Regions from separate parts of the Thalassospira sp. ABD4_177 genome, predicted to be linked through region 2. Evidence: predicted binding sites of a transcription regulator. Region 2 holds the regulator's gene; each other region holds the start of a gene.
What was found. The regulator LexA, encoded in region 2, represses DNA repair genes until DNA is damaged. The targets are predictions, from matches to a motif close to ATGTTCTANTTTGGTTC.

Region 1 (7,146 bases), 880 kb from region 2:
TCAGAACGGCGAGAAGACGCTTTGTGATCGTTTCCATCTTTGCAGGATGCTCCATTCAAGTCCGAATAACGGGCGTCGCGCCCATCTTGTTGTTTATCGCAATATTCTGGCGTGCCCGCGACATGCGCGCAACTGTTATCGCGACGCGTTGTTTGAGCCCGAACGCAAGAAAGGACGCCAAAACGGCGTCCTTTCTCATGCATTGCTCGTGTCGCGGATTTTTAGATTCTATATCAGACCGGCGGACGACGACCGCGAATTGCGTTGAACACAAGGGAAATCACAAACAGCGCGATAAAGACAAAGAACAAGATCTTTGCAAAGCCAACGAACGCCCCGGCAAGTCCGCCAAAGCCAAGAACGGCGGCGATCAGTGCCAGGATCAAACAAAATACAGCCCAACCTAACATGTTATTATCTCCTTTTTTCGGTGTGCGCTGACACACCATCGGCGCGAGTTATTCAGGCGCAGCCAAATGGTCTGTCAGCGCCACAAGTAAGGACAAACTTATCAATCAGCTTCGTCCTGAATGGCTTCACCGGCATCTTCGACGTCTTCGCCAAAGCCTTCGGCGGTCTCACAGGCAGCAAGGCCAAGACCCATGCCCGAAATCATCAGGATCGCGAAAAGTTTCTTCATCGTGTTCGACATGATGTTTCTCCTGTTTGCTCTTGTCGATGCTCACAGGGTTTCAAACGACGACAACCGGGAATTGTTCCAACACATTCCTTTCAATGTGCGATTTTTATCACGACAACCCTTTGGAAAGGCGCAGTTTTCCGGGGCCTTTTCCCAATCATGATCATTTTGGGGCACGTGCAAATGCGGGGGATCGTTCCCGATCCCCGGCACCTTTATCGGTGTTATAGGCTCCCTTCACGACGCCTTTGGGTGGAGCGCGAGATAGCGACTGATTTCCTCAATGATCTGCTGATGGATCGCGGCACGGTCGGTGCCTTCGGGGTCCGAACAGATCGGATCATCATCCATTTCTGCCAAAAGCTCGGCCGCCCCCGGATTGCATTCACCAAGGAAGGTCAGATGATTGGCCGGTGCAAAGACCGCATAGGATGGGTTATCGAGTTTACCCAAAAGGTTGCTTCCGGTTTGCGTGACGTCGGCCGCCTTCCAGCCATGTTCACGCCCCAGGCGGATAAACAGCAAATCCGGATCGGCTTCAGAAAGGCTGGCGTCATTCACCGCGAAGGTCATGCCGGGCTCAATCGCAATGAACTTTGAAATGCGGGTATCCTTCGACCCGGCCTCAAAATCGGCGGGCAGGTGATCAAGATGCACGCCGCCCTGTTGCAAAAAGGCGCAATCCTGACCCGTCGTGCCAAACTGCTGGCAATAATTGCGATAGGCATCACGATCAAACCGCAAACCCGCAAGGTTAAGCGCCGTCGCCCCGCCCAGTGAAAAACCCGCCGCAGCAATCCGATCGGTATCGATATAGGGTTCGAATTCCGGGTGTGAGAGAAGCTGATCAAGGGCGGCATGCAGGTCCTTGGCGCGCTGACCAAGCTCTGCCAGGCGGCGCGGTGATGAATCGCCTGATGTGCTGCCGGGATGGTTGACCGCAAGAACCATCGCCCCACGCAGGGCCAGTTCGGAGGAAAACCAACCAATCGCATCCATATTCCCGCCCGATCCATGTGACAACAAAATCAACGGATGCTTGCCCGGTTCCACCGCCGCCCCGATATAGGCATTCGTGCTTTTCCAAAGCGCGCTTTGATTGACCGGGGCGCGATAGATAACCGTATCGGCGGGATACCAGATTGATGCGGCGATCGGGCGTGAACGATGGGCCGCATCAACATCAAATCGATCATATCCGGCAAGGTCCTTGCCCGCATGAACAGGGTTGGATGACAGACCAAGGACAAGGCCAACAGCAATCGCAAGTGCAGAAGTTACGTGTTTCATGATTTCAATCCGTGTTCTAAGTTTCACGGGTATCAATTTGCATCTGCCTTGCGGGTTCTCGCGTCCTCAAACCGGTTTAAGGACGTGCAAAACCGGTTTTGGGACATTTCTGTCTGGATAACGCTGCCGCCATGATCGCTTTGCCTGTTCCGTTGATTGTTGCCCTGCTGCTGGCTTTTTTGTTTGTACGAGCCGTGCTGTTTGAAAAGACATCGCCGCTATTGGGCGCACTTTTGCTCGCCTGTGCGGTTCAAAGCATCACGGTGTCGCTGGTGCATTACTATGGCTTTTTGGACCTGCGTCTTATTCAGCCAATCACCGCGTCCGTGATTCCGGCCCTGGCCTGGATCGCCTTCCTCGAAGGCGGTGTTAGGCCGCGTCTTCAAGCCAGCGACATCTGGCATATTGCCGCCCCGGCACTCATGACGGGTATTTTGCTGTTTGCGCCGATGCTGATTGATGCGCTGCTTGGCGGATTATTCGTGGGCTACGGGCTTGTCATTCTTCTCGCACTGCATCGGCAAGGCAATGATTTGGCCCATACGCGTCTGGCATCGGGTTCGGTGCCGGCCTTGATCTGGCGGGTGATTGCGATTGCCCTGATCATCTCGGCCATCAGTGACGCATTGATTTCCGTTGCCTTGCAACTAGGGGCCGACAAAGCACCGGGTATTATCCTGAGTGTGTTTTCATCTGTCGCCCTGCTTGCCATCGGTTTGTTGGCACTGTCCCCCGCCATTGACGTTGCGCGCGAAGACGACGATGCAACACAGGACACAAGCCTCGCTACCCAAGACACAAAGTCCACTCCCGACATTCCGGTGGCGGAAATCATGGCGCAACTCGAAAGGTTGATAGATCGCGAGAAGCTCTATCTTGATCCGGATTTGACGCTGGCGCGCATCGCGCGGCGGCTGGGTTATCCGCTCAAACAGGTTTCAACAGCAATCAATGCGGCGACGGGTGAGAACGTGTCACGCTATATCAACAAATACCGGATTGATCATGCCTGTCAGGCGCTTGATGCCGGCGAGAATGTCACCAACACCATGCTGACCAGCGGCTTTAACACCAAATCGAATTTTAATCGGGAATTCCTGCGCATTACCGGCAAAACTCCCAGCCAGTGGCAGCAGCAAAAAGGCACCGAGCATTGATGTCAGGAACCCTGCAAAGACCGATCAGTCCAGAACCGGGCGCATGAAGCTGCGCTCATAAGAGATGATGCTGCGATTGCGCACTTCCATCTCGAAAACCTCCTGGCATTCTGTGTCGCCTGCCATACGGTTGCGATAATCCTCGTAGTCGGCAAGGCTCGGGAAACTGAACAACGCGTATGCGACGTTGCTCGCCCCTTCATGGGGTAGAAAGTAACCATGATGGGTTCCGCCCATGCGGTTAACGATCGGGATCCAGCGTTTGGCATAAGCCTCAAATTCAGGAACCTTGTGACTGTCGATGATGTATTTCAGATAGCACGTAACCACGATAAGAACTCCGTCATAAGGATCGCGAACAAAAAAAGGCGGGATGTTTCAGCATCCCGCCTTTTGAGATCATTTTGCAAGATCAATTAGATCAATCGTCATTGACCGGATTGTCTTCACTCATATTGGTCATGGCTTCGGCGATCAGACCGGCACTCTCGCGAATGCTGTTTTCGATCTCCTGGGTCATTTCCGGATTCTCGCGCAGGAAGTTCTTGGCGTTCTCACGCCCCTGACCGATACGAGTCGAGTTATAGGAGAACCAGGAACCGGATTTCTCGACGATGCCGGCCTTGACGCCAAGATCAAGGATTTCGCCCATCTTGGAGACACCTTCGCCATACATGATGTCAAATTCGACCTGCTTGAAGGGCGGTGCCATCTTGTTTTTGACGACCTTGACGCGCGTCTGGTTACCCACGACCTCGTCACGATCCTTGATCTGACCGATACGGCGGATATCAAGACGGACAGAGGCATAGAATTTCAGCGCGTTACCACCGGTGGTGGTTTCCGGGCTGCCAAACATCACACCGATCTTCATACGGATCTGGTTGATGAAGATGACCATGCAGTTCGACCGCGCAACGGAGCTTGTCAGTTTACGCAGCGCCTGGCTCATCAGGCGGGCCTGAAGACCAACATGGGTATCGCCCATTTCACCTTCGAGTTCCGCACGCGGCACAAGGGCCGCAACCGAATCGACAACCAGAACATCAATCGCACCGGAACGCACCAGCGTGTCGGCGATTTCAAGCGCCTGCTCCCCAGCGTCAGGCTGGGAAATCAGCAGCTCGTCGGTGTTTACCCCCAGTTTGCGGGCGTAGCTCGGATCAAGAGCGTGCTCGGCATCGACAAAGGCGCAGGTACCACCGGCTTTCTGCGCTTCGGCAACGGTATGGAGCGCAAGTGTGGTTTTACCCGAACTTTCCGGACCATAGATTTCGATGATACGGCCACGCGGAAGACCGCCAATGCCAAGGCCGATATCAAGGCCCAGCGAACCGGTCGAAATTGCTGAAATATCAACGGCATTTTCGCGCTGGCCCAGCTTCATGATCGAGCCCTTGCCAAATGCCCGTTCGATTTGCCCAAGGGCGGCTTCGAGTGCCTTCTGCTTATCCATAGTATCCTTATCCACCAAATGCAGCGCGGTCTGAATCATTGCTCGAACTCTCTTATTCCACAGGGCCGGGTTTGATGCAACGCAGGCGGTTCCCCGGACCCAGGGTCACGACCTGTTAATTTGGTTCGAATGGTCGCTCAGATTTGTGCGGATACGCGGAGCAAAACCACAGGAAGATATCTATCTTTCAAAGTTTTGCGACAAAGTAGCCCGTGCAAATCTGAGCGATCCGAAGGACAGCTTTTATGTTCGCAAACTCCTGCGTCAAAACCCTTGTGCCGGATACCAACCCGCCCTGCGGGGTTTTCCTTGGATTTCACAAACATAAAAACTGCCATTCCAATCAAATTAACAGGTCGTGACCCTCGATGCGGAACGCCACCGCTAGACTGTCTTGTCTGTTGCCGCAGCCTGCCACTGCGTTCTCCTCGACAAAACACTTGAGAACATAATGCGAACATTCTCACAAAATTTCAGATGTTGCAAGTTTGTTCTCATTTTTATGCCTCCCCAAAGAAAGGCGTTCCAACCGCCGCCCCAAGATGATGGTTGATTATGGAAGGTTAAAAATTGGGCGAGCAGCCATTGCGCAACCGGCCTGCCCTATCATGGGGATAGCAATGCGCCACAGAACAGCCTCCGAAACAGCAAACCGAAAAATGTGCGTCAGAGGTATCTGGACGCCTTGCACATTAATTTGGACGCTCGGCACATTGTATTTCAGCAAGCAGGCGATATGATTTCGTCATCGCGTCCCAACGCGTATCCCTCAGGGGATGGGAGGGGAAGCTGTCAAATGCCTTGCGATTTTAAGAGCCATCGCAGGGTATCTCGGGGCGGCTCCCTCCCGACATTTTATCCCCAACCAGATCGTCCAGCCGTTGCCTTGCCGCCAGCCCCAGTCAACAGGGCTGTCAGGTGGTGATTTTCAGATGTTCGTGCTTGTGCGCATGCCCATGATGTTCATCGCCGTGATGGTGGGTTTCGACATGCAACTCACCGGGGACGGAATAGAGCTGCCCGTGGCGTACGCCGGGCTGGGCCAGCACCTTATCCGCGAACGCCCGGATTTCGGACAGTCGTCCGCGCAAGGTCACACTTTCAAGGCAGGTATCGTGATCAATGTGGAAATGCACCGTTGAGATCGTCAGGTTATGATGCTCGTGCTGGGTGCTCATCAGGCGTGATGCCAGCATGCGTTCCTCGTGATCATAAACATAGTTCAGTACCGCAATCCCGACCCCGTCGGCAATTTCTTCAAGCTTGGTGTTCTGAAGCTTTTCGCGGATCAGGTCGCGGAACCCCTCGGACCGGTTGGTATAACCACGCCGATCGAGAAAGGCGTCAAAGGCCTCCATCAGGTCGTCTTCGATGGAAACTGTTACACGGGTCATGGCGTTATCCTGATCTTCTGGTGTGCTATTGCCCGAAGTCTAACCGATTGAGGAAAAAGTCAAAAGGGCAGAGCGCATGAGAGCTAGTTCAAAAACAGCAAGGCCACCCCGCCAAAGGCAAGACAGGTCCCCGCCACCGCCTGCAAGCCGACCGGTCTGCGCATGATCAGACCTTCATAGACAATCAGCAAAACCGGCGGCAACGCCATCAGGGTCGAGGCAATACCGACATTGGCATTCTGAACGGCCAGCATTGAAAGCCACACGCCCACCGCAGGTCCGATAAACGCGCCAAGCAGGAGCCACTTGCCAACATCTGGCGCAATGCAGGCCGTGACCGTGCGCCGCACGCACCCCATGATGACGGCAAGCCCCCACATCGCGATAACCGCAACCAGTGTTCTGATCCAGCTGGCCGACAGCGCCGAATATCCGTCAATCAGGGCATATTTGGCGGCAATCAGATTGGCCACCTGTCCAATCGCCCCACCAAGACCAAACAGAATGCCCATCAGGTAATCGCGCCCCACCAGCCCGACCGGGCGTCCCTTTTTGCCCAGAATGACGATCAGGATCCCGCCAACACCACAGGCAATACCGGCAATCTCGACCGGACGAAGGGTTTCGTCAAACAACAGCCAGGCCAACACCGTGCCCATGATCGGTACGGTTGACATCAGAAGCATTGATAAGCGCGCTCCAATGATCACAAAGGCCTGAAACAACAGGGCATCGCCAATCACCAACCCCAACACCGAGGAAAGAGAGAGCCAGCCAAGCTGCTCCCACGTCACCGAATTGGGCCAAGGCTGTCCTTCAAGGATCCAATGCAGGAGTGTCAGGCAAAAGATCGAGCAGGCCAGACGCCCGCGATTGACAGTCTGCGCGCCTGCCTTGCCGCCGACATTGGAGAAAATCATGCTGGAGCTCGCCCAGCAGAGCGCAGCAGTAAAGGCGGCGGCCTCGCCCAAAAAGGGAACCATGGGGCACGTTTCCGAAAATTGTTATTTGTTCGGTTAAACCGGTTATGGGCAGGGTCATGGTGGCGGAACCCTATCTGTCATGAGTACAAATTTTCGGGCATTTGCAATTGATTTCATCGGGATCACGCAACATTCAGCGGGCGCGGCCATGGTAACAGGGTTCCAAGGGCGTCTGTTATCCCCGTCAGTTCGAAATTCCGCGAAAGATATAGGTCCCGTGATTGAA
Region 2 (7,146 bases):
TTGCAACGAATTCCGGAATGTTTTTCACATCGCCGATTTCGTTGAGCATCTTCAGAACGGCTTCGTTCGCGCCGCCATGTGCCGGACCCCAAAGGGATGCGATACCAGCAGCGATACATGCGAACGGGTTGGCACCCGAAGAACCGGCCAGACGGACGGTCGAGGTCGAAGCATTCTGTTCGTGGTCGGCATGCAGGATCAGGATACGGTCCATTGCTTTGGCCAGAACCGGATTGACTTCGTAATCTTCGCACGGGTTACCGAACATCATCTGCAGGAAGTTTTCTGCATAACCAAGTTTGTTGTTCGGATAACGGAACGGCTGACCGATCGAATATTTGTATGCCATCGCAGCAATGGTCGGCATTTTCGCAATCAGGCGATAAGCCGAAATCAGGCGCTGCTGCGGGTCATTGATGTCGGTACTGTCATGGTAGAATGCAGACATTGCACCGATAACGCCAACCATGATGGCCATCGGATGCGCGTCACGGCGGAAGCCGTTATAGAAGTTGCGCATCTGTTCGTGGACCATGGTGTGCATGGTGATGTCGTTTTCGAACTGGCTTTTCTCGGTGGCGTTCGGCAGCTCACCATAAAGCAGCAGATGGCAGACTTCGAGGAAGTCGGCATTTTCTGCGAGTTCGTCAATTGCATAACCACGGTGACGCAGGATACCAACGTCGCCATCAATGTAGGTCAGTTCGGACTGGCAGGAGCCGGTCGAAGTGAAACCCGGGTCATAAGTGAAGTATCCGGTTTCTGCATAGAGCTTGCGAATGTCGATGACAGACGGGCCTACGCTACCCTCAAGCACCGGCATCTCGAACGACTTGCCAGTGGCATTGTCGGTCATTGTCACGGTGTGGGAAGTCTTGGAATTAGATGCCATGACTATTTTTCCTTCCCTGTTTGAACGAACACGGTTTCAAGTTGTGTGCAGCATAATGCTGCGGCGCACAAAGCGCAAACGGGTTATTAGTTTTTCTTAATTCGCTGTTGTTATGCATCAAAATGGCGAATGCGTTTCAGCGTTTGTGTCTTGCCAAGCACAATCATTACTTCGAAGATGCCTGGTGAAGAGTTGGAGCCTGTAAGCACCGCCCGCAAGGGCTGCGCAACTTTGCCAAGCTTTAACTCGAACTTCTCGGCGATGGCACGAACACTTGCGTCAACGTCCTCTTCCGTCCAGCTATCAAGCGCTTCCAGGCTGTTGGCCAGTTCCTTGAACAGACCTTCAGGTGCACCATCAATCAGGGACTGGGCTTTCTCGTTAACGGAATTGACGCCGTCAGTAACGTAGAAGGCCGAAGAGTCGGCGAGCTCGGTGAGAGTCTTGGCCCTTTCTTTAAGGCCTGACATGCCGTTGATCAAGATTTCTTTTTGCGATGCATCAAGACCGTCAACGCCAATCTGCTTGGCTATCAGCGGTGCGATCTCGTCTACAAGGCGGCTGTCATCGGCCTGACGCAGGTAGATGCCATTAAGGTTGGTCAGCTTCGCGAAATCAAAGCGCGCCGCACCTTTGCCGACATCGGTAATGTCAAACCATTCAATCGCCTGCTCGGTCGAGATAACCTCATCATCGCCATGGCCCCAGCCAAGACGCAGAAGATAGTTATTGATTGCTTCAGGCAGGAAACCCATCTCATCGCGATAGGCGTCAACACCAAGCGCACCATGACGTTTGGACAGTTTCGCACCGTCCGGGCCATGGATAAGCGGGATATGCGCAAAGGTCGGAACGTCCCACCCCATGGCGTCATAAATGACTTTCTGGCGGAACGCGTTGGTCAGGTGGTCATCACCACGAATAACGTTGGTTACACCCATGTCGTGGTCATCGACCACAACGGACAGCATGTAGGTGGGGGTGCCGTCGCCGCGCAGGATGACATAATCATCAAGCTGCTCGTTACTGACACGAACTTCACCCTGAACCTGATCATTGATGACCGCACCGCCTTCCTGCGGCGCTTTCACGCGTACGACCGGTTTCACACCTTCGGGCGCTTCGGATGCGTCACGGTCACGCCAGGTGCCGTCATATTTCATCGGACGGCCTTCGGCGCGGGCTTTTTCGCGCATCGCCGTCAGCTCTTCTTGCGAGCAATAGCAATAATAGGCTTTCCCGGCATCAAGGAGCTGTTGGGCAACTTCTGCATGGCGGTCGCGACGCGAAAACTGGAAAGTCGGTTCTTCGTCAGCGGTCAGGCCAAGCCAGTTCAAGCCGTCAAAAATGGCCTCGACGGCCTCGGGCGTTGAACGTTCACGGTCGGTATCCTCGATCCGGAGCAGGAACTTGCCACCGGTATGTTTGGCATAAAGCCAATTATAAAGTGCGGTGCGTGCGCCGCCGATATGTAAAAACCCGGTCGGAGACGGGGCAAAACGGGTAACAACCGTCATTCAATCTATCCGTTATTTGGATGTTGTCGCTTGTACTGGGGACTTTTAGCGTGCAGGCTATAGCACAAATGACACGCTGTTGCACCACAGCGGATGTTAGATAGAAACTATGCGGCAGGCGGGCTATTGGACATTCGTCGTAGGGCGGCAAGTAAAATTCAATTAATTCAAATATTTGCGATGATCCTTTCGCAAATTAATTTTGTTGTTACAAGCCAAAGAAATAAGTGGTTTCTAACGTCGGTTATATTCTTTGGGTTGGGCTGTGCAGCGTATTTCTTGCTCCCTGCGCGTGTTGGTGCCGGTCAGATTGGTCTGGCCGTGATTCTTTTGGCCTGTGCATTCTGGATGTCGCGGCGCATTGCCATCGTGGCCTTTGTCTTTCAACTGCTTGCCAGCATGGCTTTCGGGGCTTTGACAAGTGCGGTTCATACCGAACTTGGCCCCGATGATATTCCAACCAAAACGCTTTATGTGATGGAGGTCACTGGCACCATTATCGGGCTGGAACCACGCAACGGCCGGATCCGTGCAACTGTTGAGCCATCCGAAATTGAAGGCATTGCAAACGATCAATTGAACTGGAATGTCCGGCTCAGTTTTCTGGGCGATAGTGTGCTTGCGATTGGTGATCAGGTCCGCGCAAGCGCGCGGCTCTTTCCACTGCGTCCGCCCTCTGTGCCCGGTGATCCGCATTTTTCGCGCAACCTCTATTTCAGCGATATCGGCGCATCCGGGTTTGTGTTCGGGCGACAGTTCGAAGTTTTGAAGAATGATAAATCAATCAATAACAATGCGTTATTTGTTTATATTGAAAGAGCACGTCAATATATATCAGCCTCTATTAGCAATGAAATGCGCGGACCGGAAACTGGAATTGCAAAGGCGCTGATCATTGGGGAGCGCGGCGAAGTCACCCCGGAAATTGCCGATAACCTTCGAAAATCCGGTCTTGCACATTTGCTGGCGATTTCCGGTCTGCATATGGGGTTGCTCTGCGGGACGGTGTTTTTCCTGATCCGTTTCGGGTTGGCTGCCATTCCGGCAATTGCCCTGCGTTATCCGATCAAGAAATGGGCGGCGATGGCCGCGATGCTGGCGGGGCTTGTTTATCTTGGGTTATCGGGGGCCACCATCCCGACCCAGCGTGCCTTTGTCATGTTGCTCGTTGTCTGGTTGGCATTGCTCTTGGATCGCCGCGCCATATCCCTTCGGCTGGTCGGGGTCGCGGCCATCGTGGTGCTGCTCCTGCGGCCTGATGCCGTGTTGGGGGCCAGTTTCCAGTTATCTTTTGCCGCTGTTGGCGCGCTTGTCGCCTTTTATGACGGGCCGGGGCGGCGTTGGCTGGACCGACAAGGGATGTTGTCCTGGTATGAGCGAGGTGGTCTTTATCTTGCCGGTTTGCTTCTGACCAGTCTGATTGTAACGGCCGTGACCGCGCCGATCATTGGCTATCATTTCGGGCGCATTTCCATGCTTGGCGTCTTGGCCAATCTGGTCGCCATTCCGGTAATGGCTTTCTGGGTGATGCCCTGGATCGTCGTGACCTTGGCGCTGATCCCGCTTGGATTATCCGGCCTGTCCCTGGCGGCGATGAAGCCCGGGCTGATTGCTTTGCTGGAAACCGCTGATCTGGTCGCAGCCCAAAACTGGGGGCTTTGGTATGTCGCGGGCCTTGATATGTTGGCGGTCGCTTTGGGGTTGCTCGCACTGGCATGGATTGTCATCTGGTGCGACAAGGTGATGATCCTCCCGGTACTGCCTGTGATCGCGGCTGCCTTCATTTTTCAGATAACCCATCAGGAACCTGAAATCCTGATCTCGGGGGATCGTGAAAGCTTTGCAATCTATGATCCGGATACCGGTATCCTGCACACATCCTCCCGGCTGAATGACTTTCAGAAAGATATCTGGATGAACCGCTTTGGTATTCGCCCGGAACAGGCAGCACACAGCGTTCAGGCATGCCAAAATGATCCCTGTAGCGTTGCTGTCAGTGCGGACGGCATTCCATCACAGATCATTGTCGCCAGCCGCATCAGCAATCCGTTTTATGCCTGTCGCAATGCCGATATCGTCGTCAACCAACAAACCGATCTGCCTAACAGCTGTCAGGTGTCTGGGGCGCGTATGGTGATTGATGATGATGTGCTGTGGTGGCAGGGCGGTGTGGCCGTCAAGCTGCCAACAAACCCCGACCGACAGCCGATAATCAAAACGGTGCGTGAAGACAGCGGTAATTGGCCCTGGATCATCATTGGCGGCAGAGCAGGGCGCTAAGCGCCTACGTCGATATCAGCCATAGTCGTTAGAAAACAAAACGCCCGGGCAAAGGCGCCGGGCGTATGTTGTTCGGAATATTGAGTGATCAATCAGTACTGACGCAGCAGCCCGACCAGACGGCCCTGAATTTGCACGCGATCCGGCGACAGGGCGCGGGTTTCATAGCGTGCGTTGGCGGGTTCAAGCAGCACTTCACCACGGCCACGTTTCAGGCGCTTCAGGGTGGCTTCGGCATCATCAACAAGGGCAACCACAATAGTGCCGTCATGGGCTTGTTCGCAACGCTGGATCAGGACGGTATCGCCATCAAGAATGCCAGCCTCAACCATAGAATCACCCGAAACTTCAAGCGCGTAGTGATCGCCGCTGCCAAGTAGGGCCGCAGGAACCTGTACCATGGTGCTTTGATCACGCAGCGCCTCGATCGGCGTGCCCGCAGCAATCCGGCCATATAGTGGCAGACCGATGGATTCCCCTGCCTCGGAGAAGGCGGTTGGCACTGTGGCGGGCCGGTGCGGGGCCTTTCGTGCGCTGGCGATTGACGTCACGTTGTTGGGCGTTTCTGGACCGTCATCTTCATTGTTTTCAGGCAGGCGCACCACTTCAAGCGCGCGGGCCCGATGGGCGAGGCGGCGGATGAAACCGCGTTCCTCAAGGCCCGTAATCAGGCGATGAATGCCGGATTTGGATTTAAGGTTCAGGGCCTCTTTCATTTCATCGAAAGAGGGCGAAATCCCGTGATCGCGAAGGTAATTGTCTATATAGACCAGCAACTCATATTGCTTGCGCGTCAGCATGATATTTCCCGAACCTGTAAAAAGAACAAAAAGGATACATAAATGTTCTACTTTAGTTCTTTTCGCGGGTCAAGCGGCTCTGTACGATTAAACGCAAAAACCGAATAATCGCGGCAATTTTTCAAAAAATATGAATATTGGGCCGTGAAACAGGACAGGATGTTAGTCCGCCGTAAAGGTCCCCGACTTGCCACCTTCTTTCCGGGTGACCCGCAAATCGGTAATCCTCATACTTTTGTCAACCGCCTTGCACATGTCAAAAACCGTGAGTGCGGAAACTGATGCTGCGGTAAGCGCCTCCATCTCGACACCGGTCTTGCCGGTTGTCTTGCAGGTGGCGGTGATATCGACTGCATCAACGTCTTCCGCAAGCTCAAGGTCGACCGTGACCGAGGTCAGGGGCAGGGGATGACAGAGCGGGATCAGATCGGGGGTCTTTTTCGCCCCCATGATCCCGGCCAATTGGGCGATGCCAAGAACATCACCCTTTTTATGGCCACGGTCCGCAATCAGTTTTGCGGTTTCCGACGACATCAGAACCCGTGCCTTGGCAATCGCGATGCGCGCAGTTTCCGCCTTGGCCGAGATATCGACCATCACTGCATTGCCACCGGCGTCAATATGGGAAAGCTTGTCTGCCATTTTCGGTCCAGTATTGATCAGGCCGCAAGGCCGAGCAGGTTGCGGGTGGCGGTTGCGACGTCGTCCTGACGCATCAGGCTTTCACCGATCAGGAAGCACTGGGCGCCAACCTTTGCCATGCGGGCCAGGTCGTCCGGTGTAAACAGGCCGCTTTCGGCCACTAGCAGGCGACCACCGCCGACCATGCTTGCCAGTTCCTCGGTCGTGGTGAGGGAGGTTTCCATGGTCTTGAGATTGCGGTTGTTGATGCCGAGCAAACGTGATTTGAGCTTCAGCGCACGTTCAAGTTCCGGGGCATTGTGCACCTCGATCAGGACGTCCATGCCAAGGCTGTGCGCGGCATCTTCAAGTTCGGCGGCCAGGCTGTCTTCAAGGGCGGCCATGATCAGAAGGATGCAATCCGCACCAAGTGCGCGGGCCTCGGTCACCTGATAGGGATCGATCATGAAATCCTTGCGAAGGGCGGGAAGGTCGACCGCTGCGCGGGCGGCGACCAGATAGCTGTCATCGCCCTGGAAATAGGGGATGTCGGTCAGAACCGACAGGCAGCTTGCCCCGCCAGCCTTATAGGCCTTGGCGAGTTCAGGCGGATTGAAGTCCGGGCGGATCAGGCCTTTGGACGGGGATGCCTTCTTGATTTCGGCAATCAGACCATAACGGCCATCGGCAACACTGGTTTCAAGTGCGTTGATGAAGCCACGCGGCGCGGATTGTGTTTTTGCCTCGGCCTCAAGCGTGGCAAGGGACGTGCGCGCCTTGCAGGCCGCGACATGATCGCGCTTGTCGTTGCAGATTTTGGTCAGTACGTCGCTCACGCCGGGGTTCCTTCGTTCGTAATGTCTACAAGGCCCTGAAGGGTTTCGGCAGCCTTGCCGCTATCAATCGCGTCTGCGGCCTTTTTGATTCCATCGGCCAGATCGCTGGCAATGCCGGTGACGACAAGCGCCGCACCCGCATTCATCAGAACGATATCACGGTACGGGCCTTTCTTGGCGGCGAGCAGGTCCGTGATCGC
Region 3 (7,146 bases), 510 kb from region 2:
CCATGGCGGCATTGGCAATCGGCGACAGTTCACAAAGCGGCCCGCTGGTAATGACAAAACCGCCCACATGTTGCGACAGATGGCGGGGAAAGCCGGTCAGTTCCCCGGCAAGGTCCAGAACGGCTTTCAGGCGCGGTTCATCGGGGTGAATGCCCGACTGGCGCATCATATTGTCATGGGCGGGTTTGCTGCTGGACCCCCAGATGGTTTTGGTCAGTTTGACAATGGTATCTTCCGACAGGCCAAACACCTTGCCGACATCGCGCATGGCACTGCGCGAGCGATATGAAATCACGGTTGCCGTCAGTCCGGCCCGGTCGCGGCCATAACGTTCATAGATGAACTGAATAACCTCTTCGCGGCGTTCATGTTCAAAATCGACATCGATATCGGGTGGTTCATTGCGCGCATTGCTGATGAAGCGCGAAAACAGCAATTCCACCTCGTTCGGATCGACCGAGGTGACATGCAAACAAAAACACACCGATGAATTGGCCGCTGACCCGCGCCCCTGACAGAGAATGCCCTTGGAGCGGGCAAAGGCGACAATGTCATGCACGGTCAGGAAATAGGGGGCGTAGCCCAGCTCCTCGATCAGCTTGAGCTCCGTCTCGATCAGGTTTTTGACCTTGTCGGGGATGCCGTTGGGGTAGCGTTTCTGTGCTCCTTCCCAGGTCAGGCGGATCAGGCGTTCCTGGGTGCCTTCGCCGGTGCCGTCATTTTCATCGGGGTATTCATATCGCAGCTCATCCAGACTGAAGCGGCATTGATCGGCAATCTCGACGGTGCGGGCCAGCCAGTGCGGGTGATCCGGAAACAAACGGGCCATTTCACGCGGCGATTTGATGTGGCGTTCGCCATTGGGAAACAGACGGTACCCGGCATCCTCAATCGTGCAGTGATGACGAATGCAGGTCAGGACATCCCGCAACGGTTTGCGGGATCGAAGATGCATATGCACGTCATTGGTGACCACGGCGGGAATGCCAAGCTCGGCCTCAACCGCCTCGGTAAACTCAAGACGTTCTGTGTCAAACCCATCCATGAACCGCCCGATGGCCAGCCACAGCCGCCCGTCGAAATGTGATTTCAAACTGATCAGCTCAGCGCGAAAGGCATCATCGGGGACCTGGGGCGGGACGGCAATAAACAGCAATCCTTCGCCATGGGTGACGATATCGGCGAGATAAATCTCGCACGATCCCTTGGGCGCGCGGCGCTTGCCAAGGGTGAGCAATCGGCACAGCCGGGCATAGGCGGTGCGATCGGTCGGATAACACAGCAAGGACGGCCCATCCATCGGATCAAGCCGACAGCCAACAATGTAGTTCAACCGATCAGCATAATTGCGATGCGCCGTATGGCCGCGCACCACCCCGGCCAGCGTGTTGTGATCGGTCATCGCAATCGCATGCAGGCCCTTGGTGGCGGCTGTCAGGACAAGTTCCTCAGCGTGCGACGCACCACGCAGGAAGGAAAAATTGCTGCTGACATGCAGTTCGGCATAGGCCGGGGTGTCTGTGCTGTTGGCTTGCTTTGTCATGGCGTTATCCGGCAAACAAACCATGCACCGACCAGATATCCTGCCCGGCATGGCCGCTGCGAAACAGCCAGATCAACCGGCCCTTTTGATCGCAGATGCGGAAATAATCGCGTGTCATGTGTGACAGGGCGTAATTGTCGCGCTCCAGATGGGTCCACCATTCCGGACAGATGCGCTCCGGCCCATCTGCCCGCAGAACATCAATCAGCATCTTGCGCCAGCGCAGTTTTGTGGGGGCACCAGTCGCACTGCGTTCCATAACATCGACCGGCTCGGGCGGATTAATCAGCCGCACCGGACGTTTGGGCAGGGGGGCATCCGGGATGCGTGCGGGTTTGGTTGGCCCGGTTGGCGATTGCCGGATGGCGGCCCGTTCGGGCAGGTGGCTGGCATGATGGGCCGGGCGATATAAAATGTCCTTGGGGCCCAGATGATGGGTAATGCGATCGAGCAACTCGCCCAAGGCAATGGCATCGCTGCTGTCATTCTGCTGGCGATCCAGACGGACCTGGCGAAAGGCGACATGTTCGACCCAGGGCGCATAGACAATCACCTGTTCGATGCCAAAGCCGGTATCAACCCCGGGCATCTTTTCCGCCAGCAATCGCAGGATATGGCTTTCGGACTGGCAGGGCGTGCCGGTTGTCGTCGTGATGGTGTGAGGATGGCCATCGACCCGAATGGATCGAACAATCAGGCGTCGCAGACCAAGGTTTTCATCGCGCAGCTTTGCACAGAGATCGGCGACCATGCTTTCAATCGCATGCGCCAGATTGGCGGCATCGCCCAATGGTTCGCCAAAATTTTGTTTGATCAGCCAAGGCGTATCAGGCAGTTCAAAATTCAGATGTTCGGGCAGGCGGCCATAAAACTGGTCCAGACGATGCAACACATCCGGGCCAAGGCGCGTGGTGATATTGGCGCGCGGCAGAGGGGTGATATCGCCCAGCTGTTTCAGGCCAAGGCGCGCTAAAACCGCGATGATGTCATCAGACAATCGCAGGCATGATACCGGAAACCCGGCGGCAACCCCGTGATCACGTGGCAGCGATAAAATACGTTCATGTGCTCCCCCTGGATGGCAACGTGCCGTGGCCCATGCCGCACCGGCGGTATCGGCAATGGCCGCACGGGCGGTGGTGCCCCGGGCTTTCATGTCGCGCAGGATTTGTTCGATCATGGCACCTTCGCCGCCAAACAAATGACTGCTGCCGGTGATTTCAAGCCATAGGCCCGCATCGCCATTCAGCCCATGCGTGTGCAGTTCCCGGTCTGGCGCGATCCATGGGCTATAGCGGTCCATAAACCGCACCAGACGGGCAAATTTGCCCTCACACAGCTCCGGATCCTCGGGGCTGTCTGTAAGCTCGGGCAGGATGCTGCGCGCATCCGACAGGCGCATGCCACCGTGCAATCCGGCCTTTTGCGCCACTTCATTCAGGCCACAGACCAGCACGCCCTTATGATCGCTACGTGTGATCACATGCGGGATGGCTGGTGCCTTTGCGGGCTTTGCTTGGCTGTCAGCATCGCGGGGCTGATCAGGCGTGGGCGTGCCTGTCTTTGGGAGTGTCTTCTGACAGTCGGTTTTCCAGTGGGTCAGCCACAGATAAAGAAAACGTTGTTGCATCGGTTTTTACTTTCCAGCTTCCCGGTCGGACCCCGCGTCCCCCGATCAGGCTGAGATGATGGTCGTTTCCTGTTGGTCGTTCTGTTGAATGTGTTGCGTGTGAGGCGTTGAAAGGTGTTATTTGCCAGCGCGTCCAGGCGCTTGAGGTCGGAATGCGTCCGTTTCTGGCAAGCGGACGCAAAACAATGATGCGTGTGCCACCACTTTCACACGCCAGTTGCATGCGCCTTGCCGTGGTCAGGTCATAGTCGGTGGTTTCAATGATCACCGCCCGGACTTGGCCTGATTTTGCCACTTCCTCGCAGGTCCAAAGGGCGGTGGCCTGTTGATCCACCGTCATCATCAACGGTTCGGGCGTAAGGGCCGTCATGGGCAGGGAAGGCGCATAAAACCCGCCCTGATCCAGCGCGCGACGTTGCCGGATCCAGAAAATGCCTTTGTCAGGCGTTGCGTGACCCGACAATGTCGCCAGATACCACGCCAGAAGCGATGCCGCACCATCATCATGCCCGCACAGCACTTCATGCAGCCCCACCGGGGCAAGGCCGCCGATGCTGATATGATCGCGCAGGAACGTCCCGCCAAAGGCATGCGCAATCACCCCGTCGGCCCGATCTGGCCCACCGGACAGACAGGAAACCTGTCCCTTCCATTGCTGCTCGGCGCGCGCCAATGCGGCACGGGCCTGATGAATACGTCTGTCTGACATGTTTAATTGTTCCTGCTTTGTTCTTTTTTATGTGGTCAAAGCGGAACAGGAGTCAAGACGTATCAAAAGGGTTTCTTACAGCTCTGGAGAGAGGTCATTGAAGCAAAAGAAAACCCGGCAAGATCACCTGCCGGGTTTTCTGAATGTTTCTCTGATGCCTGATCAAATTTCCGGGAACCAGGCCCCCAGAACGCCGAACTCTTCGAGTTTGGCGACAATGATCTCGGCGGCTTCTTCTGCGCTTTGATCTGCGGTGCTGACCACGATCTCGGCATTTTCAGGCCGCTCATAGGGGCTGTCGATCCCGGTGAAGTTCGCGATCTCGCCCGCACGGGCCTTTTTATAAAGCCCTTTCACATCGCGCTGTTCACAAACCTCAAGCGGGGTGTCGATGAAGACTTCGATGAATTCGCCTTCCTCAAGCAGCCCGCGTGCGAGCTGACGTTCGCTTTTAAACGGCGAGATGAAGGAGACCAGCGTGATTACGCCCGCATCAACAAACAGCTTGGCGGTTTCGCCCACACGGCGGATGTTTTCGACGCGGTCTGCATCGGTAAAGCCAAGATCCTTGTTCAGGCCATGACGCACATTGTCGCCATCAAGGGTGTAGGTGTGCTTGCCAAGAGCATGAAGCTTTTTCTCAACCAGGTTGGCGACGGTCGATTTGCCCGCACCCGACAGGCCCGTGAACCACAGAACAGCCGATTTCTGGCCTTTCTGATAGGCACGTGCACCCTTGTTGATGTCCATTTCCTGCCATTTGATGTTGGTCGCACGACGCAGGGAATGGTTGACCATGCCCGCCCCAACAGTGGCGTTGCTATAGCGGTCAATGATGATGAAGCGGCCCGAATGACGGTTTTCGTCATAGGGATCAAAGGCCAGAGCCTTGTCAGCCGAAATATTGGCAATGCCGACTTCATTAAGCTCAAGCGTCTTGCCCGGTTCATGTTCCAGCGTGTTGACATTGACCTTGTATTTCAGCGCGCTGATCTGCGCATTGGCGACCTGTGCACCCATCTTGATCAGATAGGGACGGCCGGGCAGAAGATGATCTTCATGCATCCAGATGATGCGCGCTTCGAACTGATCTGCGAAATCAGGCTTGGCTTCGGCCTCGGCGATGACATCGCCACGCGAAATGTCGATTTCATCTTCAAGGGTCAGCGTGATTGCCTGACCGGCAATGGCAACATCTAGGTTGCCGTCAAAGGTCACGATCTCCTTGACCTTGCTGGTCTGGCCCGATGCGGTGACAACAATCTCATCGCCCGGTTTGACACGGCCAGATGAAATCGTGCCCGAAAATCCCCGGAAATCGAGGTTCGGACGGTTAACCCACTGCACCGGCAGACGGAACGGTTTTTCAATCGCGTCCTGTTCGACCTGAACATTTTCCAGATGAGCCAGAAGGGTCGGGCCGGAATACCAGGGGGTATTGGCGCTGGGCTCAATCATGTTATCGCCGCGCAAGGCGGAAAGCGGAATTGCGGTGATTGAGCTGTATTTCAGCTGCTTGGCGAATTCCTGATACTCGGCAACGATGGCGTCAAATTTCGACTGGTCATAGTCGATCAAATCCATCTTGTTGACCGCCAGCACCACATGCTTGATGCCCAGCAATGAGGTAATGAAGCTGTGGCGGCGGGTCTGGGTCAGGATGCCCTTGCGTGCATCAATCAGGATAACGGCAACATCGGCGGTCGAGGCGCCGGTTGCCATATTGCGCGTATATTGTTCGTGGCCAGGCGTATCGGCGACGATGAATTTGCGCTTGTCGGTCGAGAAGAAGCGATAGGCAACATCAATGGTGATGCCCTGTTCGCGTTCGGCCTGCAGGCCATCAAGCAGGAGGGCAAAATCAATCTCGCCGCCTTGGGTGCCGACTTTGCGGCTGTCAGACTCAAGGGCGGCCAGTTGATCTTCAAAGATCAGTTTGGAATCCCAAAGCAGACGGCCGATCAGGGTCGATTTGCCATCATCCACGCTGCCGCAGGTAATGAAACGCAGCAGGCTTTTTTCTTCCTGCGCCTTCAGGTAGCCGAGAATATCATCAGCAATCAGGTCGGATTGGTGCGCCATAAGAGCATGCTTCCCTTAATTAGACCCATTTTGCCAGCTCAGTCTTTTAGCTGGCAAAGAGAAGTCCGTAGGGCGTAATGGTATTACGGACAAGGATTTCGATGTGGCCAGATAAAAGACTGTGCTGGCCCGAAGGGTTTTCTTTTGGCGGCGGTTTGCGGCGTTACACCGTTTGCCCGATGCGCTGCATCGCGCTACACGGTGTGCCTTGCAACCCATCGCGCCAAAAGAAAACAAAATGCGTCTAATTAAGGGAAGCATGCTCTAAAAATATCCTTCCTGCTTCTTCTTCTCCATCGACCCGGCCTGGTCGTGGTCAATCATGCGGCCCTGACGTTCGCTTGAACGGGTCAGAAGCATTTCCTGAATAATGTCGGGCAGGGTGGCGGCCTCGGACTCAACAGCCCCCGTCAGCGGATAGCAGCCAAGCGTTCTGAACCGCACCGATTTCATTTCCGGCTTTTCACCCGGATTGAGCGGCATGCGATCGTCATCGACCATGATCAGCGTGCCGTCACGTTCGACCACCGGGCGTTTGGCGGAATAATAGAGCGGCACAATCGGGATCTGCTCAAGATAGATATATTGCCAGATATCAAGCTCGGTCCAGTTCGAGATCGGGAAAGCACGGATGCTTTCGCCCTTGTTGATCCGGGCGTTGTAGATATCCCATAATTCCGGGCGCTGGTTTTTCGGATCCCAGCGATGGGTTTCGGTGCGGAAGGAAAAGACACGTTCCTTGGCTCGCGCTTTTTCTTCGTCCCGACGGGCACCGCCAAAGGCTGCATCGAACTTGTATTTGTTCAGCGCCTGTTTAAGCGATTGCGTTTTCATCACATCGGTATGCAGGCTGGACCCATGGGTGAACGGGCCAATGCCCTGTTCCACACCTTCCTGATTGATATGCACAATCAGATCAAAGCCATATTCGGCCGCAACCCGGTCGCGAAATTCGATCATTTCGCGGAATTTCCAGGTGGTATCAACATGCATCAATGGAAAGGGCGGCGGGGCCGGATAAAACGCCTTGCGCGCCAGATGCAGCAAAACCGATGAATCCTTGCCGATGGAATAAAGCATCACCGGCCGTTCAAACGATGCCGCCACCTCGCGGATGATATGGATACTCTCAGCCTCAAGCTGGCGGAGATGGGTCAGATTAGGCTGCATTCTCTTTCCTGC

Region 1: recA (recombinase RecA) is a predicted target of LexA. The motif match lies at 4,654-4,670, and genes of this name have one in related genera.
Region 3: ACXAF0_RS08460 (ImuA family protein) is a predicted target of LexA. The motif match lies at 3,889-3,905, and genes of this name have one in related genera.

The regions. Positions count from the first base shown of each region.
Region 1 is NZ_JBSWWO010000001.1:1,481,574-1,488,719, reverse strand. Features, by position in the region: gene ACXAF0_RS06820 (entericidin A/B family lipoprotein) at 1-37, opposite strand, end outside; gene ACXAF0_RS06815 (DUF1328 domain-containing protein) at 234-410, opposite strand; gene ACXAF0_RS06810 (entericidin A/B family lipoprotein) at 512-652, opposite strand; gene ACXAF0_RS06805 (alpha/beta hydrolase family protein) at 878-1,930, opposite strand; gene ACXAF0_RS06800 (helix-turn-helix domain-containing protein) at 2,062-3,087, shown strand; gene ACXAF0_RS06795 (NIPSNAP family protein) at 3,112-3,417, opposite strand; gene recA (recombinase RecA) at 3,509-4,582, opposite strand; gene nikR (nickel-responsive transcriptional regulator NikR) at 5,458-5,937, opposite strand; gene ACXAF0_RS06780 (DMT family transporter) at 6,021-6,920, opposite strand; gene ACXAF0_RS06775 (ABC transporter substrate-binding protein) at 7,105-7,146, opposite strand, start outside.
Region 2 is NZ_JBSWWO010000001.1:2,363,978-2,371,123, forward strand. Features, by position in the region: gene ACXAF0_RS10800 (citrate synthase) at 1-892, opposite strand, end outside; gene gltX (glutamate--tRNA ligase) at 1,003-2,409, opposite strand; gene ACXAF0_RS10810 (ComEC/Rec2 family competence protein) at 2,689-4,689, shown strand; gene lexA (transcriptional repressor LexA) at 4,782-5,489, opposite strand; gene moaC (cyclic pyranopterin monophosphate synthase MoaC) at 5,652-6,152, opposite strand; gene trpC (indole-3-glycerol phosphate synthase TrpC) at 6,149-6,946, opposite strand; gene trpD (anthranilate phosphoribosyltransferase) at 6,943-7,146, opposite strand, start outside.
Region 3 is NZ_JBSWWO010000001.1:1,854,333-1,861,478, forward strand. Features, by position in the region: gene ACXAF0_RS08450 (error-prone DNA polymerase) at 1-1,543, opposite strand, end outside; gene ACXAF0_RS08455 (Y-family DNA polymerase) at 1,548-3,173, opposite strand; gene ACXAF0_RS08460 (ImuA family protein) at 3,085-3,882, opposite strand; gene cysN (sulfate adenylyltransferase subunit CysN) at 4,045-5,964, opposite strand; gene cysD (sulfate adenylyltransferase subunit CysD) at 6,229-7,122, opposite strand.